DNA from 2 places in the Paenibacillus sp. CCS19 genome. Region 2 is predicted to be linked to the other one. Evidence: riboswitches for the same ligand, from Rfam matches in the RefSeq annotation. Region 2 holds a riboswitch; the other holds the start of a gene.
The links. Region 2 has a riboswitch for FMN ahead of ribD (bifunctional diaminohydroxyphosphoribosylaminopyrimidine deaminase/5-amino-6-(5-phosphoribosylamino)uracil reductase RibD). Riboswitches for the same ligand answer to the same signal wherever they lie in the genome.

Region 1 (5,869 bases), on a different contig from region 2:
GCTTTCACTTGTTTCGCTGTGTCCGTAATCGTGGCCGAAGGGGTTTTGATTACGTTAATCTGTACACTCGCCTTGCCATTGGTGCGCGATACCGTCTTCACATCTGTCAGCGACGGTGATACGGAGGCGACCTCATATAAAGGGACGGCATGATCTTTATTTTTAATTTGCAAATTGCGCAGGTCCTGTTCGCCTAAATCCCAACCGTCGATTCTGATCGGGAAGGTGCTCTTCACATTCGCTGCATTTCCTTGAAGGGATGGAATATCCGCTGTGATCGATTTGTTGAAATCATCGAGCGTGAATCCTTTAGCCGTCAAATCCTTCATCCGCACGAGTACGACGTAACCTTTATTCGCACCGCCAACCGTCTGTACATCCGATACGCCAGGAACGGATTTTAACTGTTTGACGATCTCCATCTGCGTCGTGGATTGGAGGGTTAGTTCGTCTATGCTGTTGCTTGCTGATGTAAGGCTGTAACTTAGAATAGGGAATGTGCTGGACGTCAACCTTGTTACGACAGGTTTGTTCAACCCATCAGGAAGATCGGCGTCGATTAATGCCATTTTCACATCACTTTCTGCTCTGTCCATGTTGTAATCCATTGGAAAAGCAAGATTCAAGAGCACGCCGCCATCGTACGAAGTCGTTTGAATACTCGTTAGACCATTGGTTCGGTGTAAAGCCTCCTCCAGCGGAGCAGCAACATCATGTTTAATCTGATCGGCCTGATAGGACGATGCTCGCAGCGACACCATCATGGTTGTGTTATTAATTCCTGGCAAGTAGTCGCGCTGCATTTGGTACGCCGAGACGCCACCCCAAGCGAGAATGAGTACAACAAAGATAAGGATAATAACGGATCGCTGCATAACCGTTTCAATCAATCGCTTCATAGTAATGACTCCTTTCGGTTTGTATATGAGAAAGGACAGACGCGATGGCCGATTTGTTCATAGGAACTTATTTGTATTTATTGGAAATAATAAAAGCCGCCATTATAGGCGGCTTGAATTTATTCATCTGATTAAAGGTGTAATGTTACATTTTGATAAAAAGATCGTCTACATGACGCACTTCATTTGAACTCTGTTCTAGACACCAGTATGATGTATATATGTGGTTAGTTGTTAAGCGTTTGAATCGCTATCATACGTTTGACGAGCCTTCTTTATGAATGAAAGGACGTGCGTCCCGTTGACCAAAACACGTCAGGTGACGGAGAGATTGAAGTTCATGCTTTTGAATCAGAAGTTGTTCAGTTTCCTTCTTATCTTACTAATGATTGGGGTGAATATTTTTGTCATTAGCAAGATAACCTTTGTATTCCATCCGCTGAAGATTTTGCTTGAAACGGTGTTCCTGCCTATTCTGCTAACCGGCGTCGCTTACTATCTGCTTAATCCGATCGTCGAGTTCTTAGAGAAGCGGAATATTAAACGGGCCTATTCCATATTGGCTCTGTATTTACTAGTTGCTGGCATCATTACACTGATCGTTCTCGCAGTCATTCCGCTGTTAAAGGAACAAATCACAGGATTAATCGATCAATTCCCAGCATTTAGCCGAGAAGCGCAGCTCCGATTCGAAGACCTGATCGGCAGCGAGTACTTCAACCAATTCCAGCAAGCGACTGGATTTGATGCTGCAAGCATGACCGATGCCTTCTCGAGTTATGCAACTAATATTCTTAACAATGCATGGAATAGCATTGGCGGATTCGTTGGCGCGCTTACTGAAACCGTGCTGTCGATTATCGTCGTTCCGTTTATTCTCTTCTACCTATTGAAAGATCGTCGCAAATTAGCTCCCTATGTGCTTGATTTTCTGCCGACCAAATTACGTAATCGTTCGTTCACCGTCATGCTGGAGATGAATCACCAGATCAGCTCCTATATTCGCGGGCAAATTCTTGACAGCCTTTGTGTCGGTGTACTTTTATACATTGGTTACTTAATTATAGGATTGGATTATTCACTCGTTCTGGCTGTCACTGCAGCCTGCACGAGCGTCGTTCCTTATTTGGGGCCTGCGATTGCAATTGCTCCAGCGTTAGTTGTCGCCATGGTTACCTCCCCGATCATGCTGTTGAAAATGGTCGTCGTATGGACGCTTATTCAGCTCTTCGAAGGTAAACTCATTACGCCTCAAATTATGGGCAAAGCGATGCGCATCCATCCGATCACGATTATTTTCGTTATCCTTACGGCCGGGAAGCTATTCGGAATTGTCGGCATTATTCTCGCGGTTCCGGGGTACGCCATTCTGAAAGTTATCGTGACCCACTTGTTCAGGTGGTTTAAATCGTATTCAGGCTTATATGAAGCGAATAAGGAACCCGATTATGAGATTCCCAAATCTTGATTGTACATAGCAGTCGCTTAGCAGATAAAACAAAAAGTCGCGAATCATCGCGACTTTTTGTTTTGCGTTCATATAGGTTATCACAGACTGGATTGCGGTAAATCAGATCGCCGCGGGTCTGACGATTCCTTCCGATCTGGCTGAACGTTCTTGCTGGCGTGATATGATAAGCAGCGTCGCCCAGATTAGGATGAAGCCAATGATTTGGGTGAAGGTCGCTGCCTGCTGAAACACAACATAGTTGATCAGCACACCAACCATCGGGAAACTTAGTTCCGCCAGTGTGGCATAAGAAGCCTTGATGGCGCTCAAGCCCTTGTAGTACAGCAGCAAGCTCAAAAGTCCTGGCAGCAGCGCCTGCAGCAGCAGATTGAGGGCGACAAGCGTCATACCTTTTGCCTCGCTCGGAAGCGTCCATGCTTGGTGTTCTCCAAGGGTCAACGCAAGCAGAAACGGGAGCGCTAGAATAAAGCGAAGCGATGTCACCGTCTCGTAATTGACAGCTTGCAGCAAGTACCGACCCATGACGGTGGAACCGCCCCACAGCAGTGCCGCTCCAATCGCCATCAGACTGCCTGTCTGCAGCATTTCGCTATAATCGGAGAACGGGAGCTTCAGGCCAAAGGTCAGTAAGTATGTGCCTAGTATCGCAATGAAGAACAGCATGCCGAATGATTTCGGTAACCTCTCCTTCAACAGCCACTTGGCCATCAGGATAGCGAACAAGGGTTGGAGCTTCTGAAGCAGAAGAACCGAGTTCAAATCGCCTGCTGCCAGCCCCTTCGTGAACAGAACGGTTGCAAGTGCGGAACCGCCCCATGAGACGAACAGAAGCGCACCGAAATGGCGAAGCTTGATCTTGCGGAGCTGCTGGCGATGCTTCCACAACACCGGAGCCATGAACAGCACTAGAATGACGTGCTCCATCAATGCAATCTGAGTCGAAGTAAGATAATCGAGCAGCAGCATGCGGAACAGCGGGTCGACTCCCCATAAAGCGGAGCCAAGTACGACAAACCCAAACGCGGGTTTTATCGCTCGTTTGTTGAACAATGGCGAAGAAATCAAGTTACTCATGGTTGAATGCTCCTTCTCGTGCATCCAACCTTCAGGGATGATATGGCTTATTATGGAGTTGCTAAAGAAAAGCCCCGTTTCGTAATGACAATACGAAACGGGGCTGGCCAAATAGAACATGCCGTCGGCATGCTGTATAAGGCGATCTTCTCCCATCCGGACTTTACCGTCGGCCTTGGATTCACACCAAGTCAGTCTCTGTGCCGCTAGTCGGCTCGGAGAGTCGCGGGCTTAGCTATACAGCTTCACCGCCGGTCAGGAATTTCACCTGCCCCGAAGATCAGTATGCAATAATGGTTTATGACTAACGCTACATTACCTCTCATGCTGTTCTGTGACTATGTTATGCATCACGTGAACGATAAAAAAGTAAGTAGCAAACATTTTTTATAATCATAAGTTCAACAGCGGCTATTGTCAAGCACCGAATGATGGAATCGTTAATTGATTTGCGCTGCATGACATTTAGGAAATGCAACCGTAAACGTCGTCCCGCTGCTATTGCTCTCAACCTTGATGTCCGCCCCATGGCGGCTAATGATTTCATAACAGATCGACAAGCCTAGTCCGGTGCCGCTGCCTTTGGTCGTGAAGAATGGTGTTCCAAGTCGCTCAAGCACGGAAGGCGGCATCCCTTCTCCTTCGTCCTGCACCGTAAATCCGACCGTATGAGAATTGTCGAACAGCTCGACGCGGATTTCTGCTCCTACAGGCGAAGCTTCCAGACCGTTTCGAACGAGATTGATCAACACCTGCTGAATTTCCTTCTTGTTCATGCAGACGTGCGATACCGCTTGCTGTTCGAAGGTTAACCTCTTCCCCCTCATTAAGGCATCTGCTTCGAGCAGCGGCATCACTACCATGAATACATCGAGCAGACCGCTCATCTCGCGATCGTCGGTAGGTGATTTGGACAAGGATAGGAAATTGCCGATAATGGCGTTGGCACGATCCAATTCGCTGATGATGAGATCGTAATGCGGGCTGAGCTGCCCCGTCGGCTGAAGACTATTCATCAATTGCAGGAAGCCTCTTACGGTCGCGATCGGATTCCTCACCTCGTGGCTGATGCTTGCAGCCATTTGCGCTACTAAGCTCAGCCGGTCTAGTCGTTCTAACTCGCTGCGAAGCTTTAACTGTTCTTCGTTCCGTTCCGCAACTAAGCTCTCGAGATATTCTTTGTCCGCTTTCATTTGACGTTCTTGCAGTACGAATTCTGTAATGTCCTCCGATGTGGCCAGTACGCCGAGTACTTCCCCCGCTTCGTCAAGAATCGGCGACGTGTTCCAGACCGATATCATGCGGTGGCCATCCTCCCAGACAAGCTCGAGCACCTCATTAAGGACTTCGATTTTATGTCGGGCAGTTCGCTGCATCGGCATCTCATCGGGTGATATCACGATCCGGTTTCGATATACACTAACTTGCGGTGGAGTGGTGGATGAATGCGAGAAATCCTCGCCTTCCGATACACGGAGCATTCGGGCAGCCTTCCGATTATGTAGAATCGTTGTGCAGAGCGGATCCGTCGCGATGGAGACGCCGCCAGGGCATTTACTGAATATATCCCAATATGGGGATGGAATCATGTAAGCGTTCGTTATGTTACATTCAGTTGATTGTTCTAGCATAAGCTCGAACCCCTCCTTCGTCGACCGGTTCATGATGAGCGAAAACGACCGTTTCATATTCATCCATGTTTATTACTAGATTACGACTCAATCGTTTCTTCATTATCTATTCAACTTGAAGGAAACATATCCTGTTAGTATAAGTAACTTGAAACAAAACAAAAACACGTCTAATTATAGATGTGCTCAAAAAAAGCCGCTGTTTATGCGGCTTTCAGGTGCTTAATCAATCATCTTCATCCTTCTTCTTTTTTCCTTTCCCCTTCTCATGTTCCTTCTTCTCATCTTTGTCCGAGTGCTTCTTGTTTTTCTTCTCCTCTTTATTAGGCTTAGCTTTCTCTGGTTTCTCCGGCTTATTCTTCTCTCCTTTTGTGATTGATGATTTGGCTGCAATACCCGGAGCATTAGGAAATTTCATGACCGCTTCATCTTTAAGCGCTTCGCTCATCAGCTTCTGGAATACAGCTGCGGCAGCCTTGGAGGTCGTCGTCAAATAATGACTTGTATCCGTATGGTCATAACCAAGCCATACCGCACCGACAAGCTGAGGCGTAAAGCCGACAAACCAGTTGTCCTTCATGCCTCCGTCCGTACCCGGCATTTCTGTAGTGCCCGTCTTGCCGGCTATCGGTCTACCTGCTATTGCAGCTTCGACGCCTGTACCTTCAGTTACCACACCTTCGAGCATTGACGTCATCGTTCTTGCGATTGCAGGATCGATAATCGCTTTATTGTTATCCGTTTCGGCTGAAGCCACGATCTCGCCATCGGCAGTTTCGATCCGTGTAATGGCA
Region 2 (5,869 bases):
TCCATACACCAACGCCGCTTGCTACTGCAATGTCCTTGATCGCAGCCCTGATGATCGGCGATATCGCAGTATCGACAGGGTTGTTCATTAATGAGGTTATCTTGTATATGGCAATCGCTGCAGTCGGCATGTTCGCAACGCCGAGCTATGAGCTTGGCCTTGCGAACCGCATCGTTCGGCTCTTGCTCATTGTGTGTGTTGCGGCATTCAAAGTTCCTGGCTTTGTTATCGCAACGACGATCGTCATGCTGGTACTCTCGATGGAACGTTCCTTCAACCGTCCGTACATGTGGCCGTTCATTCCGTTCGATCTGAAGGCGATGATCAACATTATCGTGCGGCCGCCGGTGTTGTATAATCGGACTCGTCCGAATCTGCTGCGCCCGAAACAACGGGATAAAATGCCGCGTACGTAGGGCCGTGCCAAAATTAGTGCAAATGAAATGATGAAAAATACATTTCTCCGATAGATGGTTTAGAGTATACTGATGACATTGGGTACAAATGAAATTGGTATTCCTATACAACATTTACTATCGGAGGGATTTTGTCCATGTTTTTGCACGGGACTAGTGAAATTAATGATAAAGGTCATCTACAAATCGGCGGATGCGACACGACAGTGCTTGCACAAGAGTTCGGTACGCCGCTCTATATCGTAGACGAAGGACTCGTTCGCCAGCGTGCACGTGAATTTGTCGAAGCTTTCAAAGCTACGGGACTGAAATTCCAAGTGGCATACGCAAGCAAAGCATTCAGCGTTATGGCTATGTGCGCAATCGCAGAGCAAGAAGGCTTGTCGCTTGACGTCGTTTCCGATGGTGAGTTGTATACGGCACTTCAAGCCGGCTTCCCGGTTGAACGTATTCACTTCCACGGCAACAACAAGACGCCTGACGAGATCAACATGGCGCTTGACGCAGGCATCGGCTGCTTCGTTGTCGACAACTTCATCGAGATGAGCCTGCTCAACGCTCTTGCAGCAGACAAAGGCAAGACGGCTAACGTACTGCTTCGCATTACGCCAGGCGTAGAAGCTCATACGCATGACTACATTTCGACAGGCCAACAAGATTCGAAGTTCGGCTTCGACCTTGGCAACGGCACGGCATTCCGCGCGATCGAAGAGACGCTGAAGCTGTCGAACCTGAACCTGCTCGGCGTTCACTCGCATATCGGCTCGCAAATTTTCGAAGTTGAAGGCTTCGGCATGGCGGTTGATAAAGTAGCGAAATTCGCTGTTCAAGTTCGCAACGAACTCGGCAAAACATTCTCTGTTATCAACGTAGGCGGCGGCTTCGGCATCCGTTATGTTGAAGGCGACACGCCACTTCCGCTTGCAACGTATGTAAACGCAATTGCTGATGCGATCATCTCGAACTTCACGTCTGCCGACTACCCAACGCCAGAGATCTGGATCGAGCCAGGCCGCAGCATGGTCGGCGACGCGGGTACGACGCTGTACACGATCGGCACGAACAAAGAAATTCCAGGCGTGCGCAAATATATCGCAGTAGACGGCGGCATGACAGATAACCCGCGTCCTGCTCTGTACGGCTCGAAGTACGACGCGCTTCTGGCGAACCGTGCGAACGAAGCAAACGAAGAGACGGTTTCCGTAGCCGGCAAATGCTGCGAGAGCGGCGACATGCTCATTTGGGATCTTGAGCTGCCGAAATCCGAGTCTGGCGACCTGCTTGCCGTATTCTGCACAGGAGCGTATAATTACGCAATGGCGAGCAACTACAACCGGATTCGTCGTCCGGCTGTCGTATTCGTCAAGGACGGCGAAGCATCGCTGGCGGTTAAACGCGAATCGCTGAATGACATCGTAGCTAACGACGTTATTCCACAGCGTCTTCGTAAGACGACTGTATAAGCAAAATCGTGTATCGCAGAGCGAAGCATCGCGCGATCATTTGAGGAATCAGGAGTTGAACGATAATGGCTAAACAAGCACACATTACGCTTTCGAACGGCGCTGTCGTTAAGATTGATCTGTTCGAGAAAGATGCACCGAATACGGTAGCGAACTTCGAGAAGCTGGCTAACGAAGGCTTCTACAACGGCCTTGTATTCCACCGCGTTATTCCAGGTTTCGTCGCGCAAGGCGGCTGCCCAAGCGGCACAGGCACTGGCGGCCCTGGCTACACGATCGACTGTGAAATCAACCCGAACAAACATGAGCGTGGTACGCTTGCAATGGCACATGCTGGCCGTAATACGGGCGGTAGCCAGTTCTACATCTGCTACAAGCCACAACCGCACCTCGATGGCGTTCACACTGTATTCGGCAAAGTTGCTGAAGGCATGGATCAAGTTGACGCTTTCAAAGGCCGCGACAAAATGGAAAAGGTTGAAATCGTCGAAGTATAATCGCGATTACACCCTTCCTCTAGAAGCCGCGGGGACACGACATTCGAATGTCGACGGTCCCGCGGCTTTTTGAAATCCAAGGCGGATATCGGGAACGAGGCTTGCCTAAGCACTGCAGCAGTCGTTTCACCTTGCAAAATGACAAACTGAATGGTATAGTTTACGAAACTATATCGTTGCCGCGCTAATGCGGCGAATATGTAATACAATAGGCGACTTTCCTTCGGGGTACGGTGAAATTCCGAACCGGCGGTGATCGCTGGAAGCTGTATATGCTACCATTCGTATGGTGCGAGCTTCCGGCGTCAGTCCGTGACCCGAAGTCTCGTAATTTCTTACGTGTCTTCATGTGGAAGAGGCTTCGGTGGACCTGGTGCAATTCCGGGACCGACAGTATAGTCTGGATGGGAGAAGGGAAGCATTCAACAAGTACGCCATTCGTACGGGTTTCTTTGCTATCCTTTTCACAAGGTTAGTATCGTGACCCTCGCTTGAAATATAAGACTTTTATAAGTTTTTTTCTTATACGTAAGCTTATATTTCTTCGGACTGAAACACACTGTGCCGTTTAAATTTCGGTGACAGTTGTTTCACCTTGCGTATGCGGCTTTTTGAATGTTTTTCACAACATGCATAACGCCAGCGCACAAGCGCATGCGTTACCCATCCCCCCGTCGGCAGTCTGCCGGTCGGGGGGTTTTTGTTAATGTCTGCAATCATGAATGACGAATTTTATATGAAACTTGCTCTGCAGATGGCAGAAAGCGCAAGCGGTCAGACGAGTATCAATCCCGTCGTTGGCTGTGTCATTGTGAAGGAAGGGCGTGTCGTTGGACTTGGCGCGCATCTGAAGCGGGGCGAAGGTCATGCCGAGGTGAATGCGCTCCGGATGGCCGGAGCGGAAGCAGAGGGTGCAACTGCTTATGTGACGCTCGAGCCATGCAGTCATTATCGGAAGATGACACCGCCTTGCTGCGATCGATTGATAGAAGCGAAGGTGGCACGCGTCATCATTGCAGCGTTAGACCCGAATCCGCAAGTGGCAGGCAGCGGCGTCACAAGGCTGCGGGAAGCGGGAATCGAAGTGTCGCATGGTCTGCTTGAGCATCAGTCTCTAGCGATGAATGAAGCGTACAATAAGTTCATTCTGACGCGATTGCCGTACGTTACACTCAAATCTGCCTCGACGTTGGATGGCAAGGTCGCTGCTCGTACAGGTGACAGCCGCTGGATCTCGGGTGCTGTGTCACGACAAGCTGTACATACAATGCGTCATCGCAATGCAGGCATTATGATTGGAATCGGCACGTTGCTGGCGGACGATCCGCAGCTAACGACGCGGCTTGAAGTGCCTGCGCTGCATCCGACGCGCATCATTGTCGATTCGAAGCTTCGGATTCCGCTGGATGCCCGAGTCGTAACCGATGGAGAAGCACCTACAATCGTGCTTACAACCGCTAGCGCTGATGCTGACAAACGCAACGTGCTGCAAGCGGCAGGCGTGGAAGTCATTGATTGCGGCGACGGGCCTGGGGTCGATCTTGCCGAAGCGATGCGGTCGCTCGGCGAGCGAGAGATTAGTTCGATTTTGTTGGAAGGCGGCGGTCGATTGAATGGTTCGATGCTGGAGGCGGGGCTTGTAGACAAGATTGCCTTGTTCATCGCACCGAAGTTGATCGGCGGCGGCGCAGCGGCGCCAGCGGCATTCGAGTTCAGCGGCTTCGACAAGATGGCGGACGCTATCACGCTGGAAGCCGTCACATATGAGCAGCATGGCGATGACATGGCAATCGTCGGTTATCCGTCCAATCGGCATAGGGCTGCAGAGAGGAGCTGATCGGCGTGTTCACAGGATTGATTGAGGAAGTAGGAAAGCTTCGCAGCGCATCTCGTTCTGGCGAAGCGATGGTGCTGACGATCGAAGCTTCTCATGTTCTTGAAGGAGTTGCGATTGGCGATAGCATCTCGGTTAATGGCGTTTGCCTGACGGTAACCTCGTATACACGCTCGACGTTCCAAGCAGATGTAATGCCGCAGACGTATCGTCATTCGAACTTGAAAGACTTGAAGCCTGGCTCGAAGGTTAACCTAGAGCGGGCGATGGCAGCGGGTGGACGCTTCGGCGGCCATATCGTACAGGGTCACATCGATGGCACAGGCGTAATCGTCTCGCGCACAGTTGATGCGAATGCGATCGTGTTCGCCATTCGTGCGGATGATAAAGAACCATTCGCTAAGTATGTGATTCCTAAAGGCTCGATTACGATCGATGGCATTTCGCTTACGGTTATTCGTGCAGAGGGAGGTTCGTTCGCCGTATCGGTCATCCCACATACGCTTGCTCAGACAGCGCTCTTTGATAAGCAGCCGGGCGATACGGTCAATCTCGAAGCGGATATTCTCGGCAAATATATTGATCATCTGCTTCATTACCGAGGAAGCGAAGGAAGTGCGCGTCCAACAGGACGCAGCGGTTTGACCGCCTCTTTCTTGGTGGATAATGGATTTATGTAAGGGAGGGATTGACCATGTCAGAGCATACACAAAGCGCCGAGCGGCTGCTGGGCGATACGTCTGCATATTTTGATTCGATCGAGGAAGCCATTGAGGATCTGAAACAGGGCAAGCCGATTATCGTCGTCGACGATGAGGATCGGGAGAACGAAGGCGACCTCATCGTGCTGACGGAGAAAGCAACGCCGGAAGCGATCAACTTCATGATTACTGAAGCGCGCGGTCTTGTCTGTGTACCGATTACAAGCGAGCGTGCAGAAGCGCTCAATCTGCCTCCGATGGTGAATCATAACACCGATTACCACGGAACGGCGTTTACGGTTTCTGTAGACCATGTATCCACTTCAACAGGCATATCTGCACATGAACGTTCGATGACGGTTATGGCGCTTATCGACGAAACGGCGAAGCCGGAGCATTTTCGCAGACCGGGCCACATCTTCCCGCTTATCGCGAAGGAAGGCGGCGTGCTTCGTCGCGCTGGCCATACGGAAGCAGCGATCGATCTTGCGAATATGTGCGGAGCGAAGCCATCCTCGGTCATTTGCGAAATTATTAAAGAAGACGGAACGATGGCGCGGCTGCCCGATCTGATTGAGTTTAAAGAGAAGCATGGCCTGAAGCTGATCTCGATTGAAGAGATGATTAAATATCGTAACGGGAAAGAACGGCTGGTGGAACGCGCAGTCGAGACACCGCTTGCGACCGAATATGGCGACTTTACGGTCATCGGATATTCGAATCAACTTGACGACAAAGTCCATCTGGCGTTCGTCAAAGGCGAGATCTCGCCGGATCGTCCGACGCTCGTTCGCGTTCACTCGGAATGCTTAACAGGCGATGTGTTCCATTCGAAGAAATGCAGCTGCGGCAAACATCTTGATGCGGCAATGCGTCAGATTAATGAAGCGGGCAATGGCATTCTGCTCTATATGCGGCAGGATACCAAAAGCGAAGGTCTGCTGAGCAAATTAAAATC

Region 1: linked by a shared signal. The riboswitch ahead of SBI19_RS18845 (DMT family transporter) and the one ahead of ribD (bifunctional diaminohydroxyphosphoribosylaminopyrimidine deaminase/5-amino-6-(5-phosphoribosylamino)uracil reductase RibD) in region 2 are both predicted to bind FMN.

The regions. Positions count from the first base shown of each region.
Region 1 is NZ_BTCK01000029.1:14,311-20,179, forward strand. It holds gene SBI19_RS18835 (efflux RND transporter permease subunit) at 1-899, opposite strand, end outside; gene SBI19_RS18840 (AI-2E family transporter) at 1,201-2,367, shown strand; gene SBI19_RS18845 (DMT family transporter) at 2,470-3,444, opposite strand; FMN riboswitch at 3,585-3,729, opposite strand; gene SBI19_RS18850 (ATP-binding protein) at 3,885-5,075, opposite strand; gene SBI19_RS18855 (transglycosylase domain-containing protein) at 5,302-5,869, opposite strand, start outside.
Region 2 is NZ_BTCK01000004.1:20,361-26,229, reverse strand. It holds gene SBI19_RS04795 (spore germination protein) at 1-416, shown strand, start outside; gene lysA (diaminopimelate decarboxylase) at 554-1,879, shown strand; gene SBI19_RS04785 (peptidylprolyl isomerase) at 1,945-2,376, shown strand; FMN riboswitch at 2,592-2,796, shown strand; gene ribD (bifunctional diaminohydroxyphosphoribosylaminopyrimidine deaminase/5-amino-6-(5-phosphoribosylamino)uracil reductase RibD) at 3,083-4,213, shown strand; gene ribE (riboflavin synthase) at 4,219-4,890, shown strand; gene SBI19_RS04770 (bifunctional 3,4-dihydroxy-2-butanone-4-phosphate synthase/GTP cyclohydrolase II) at 4,905-5,869, shown strand, end outside.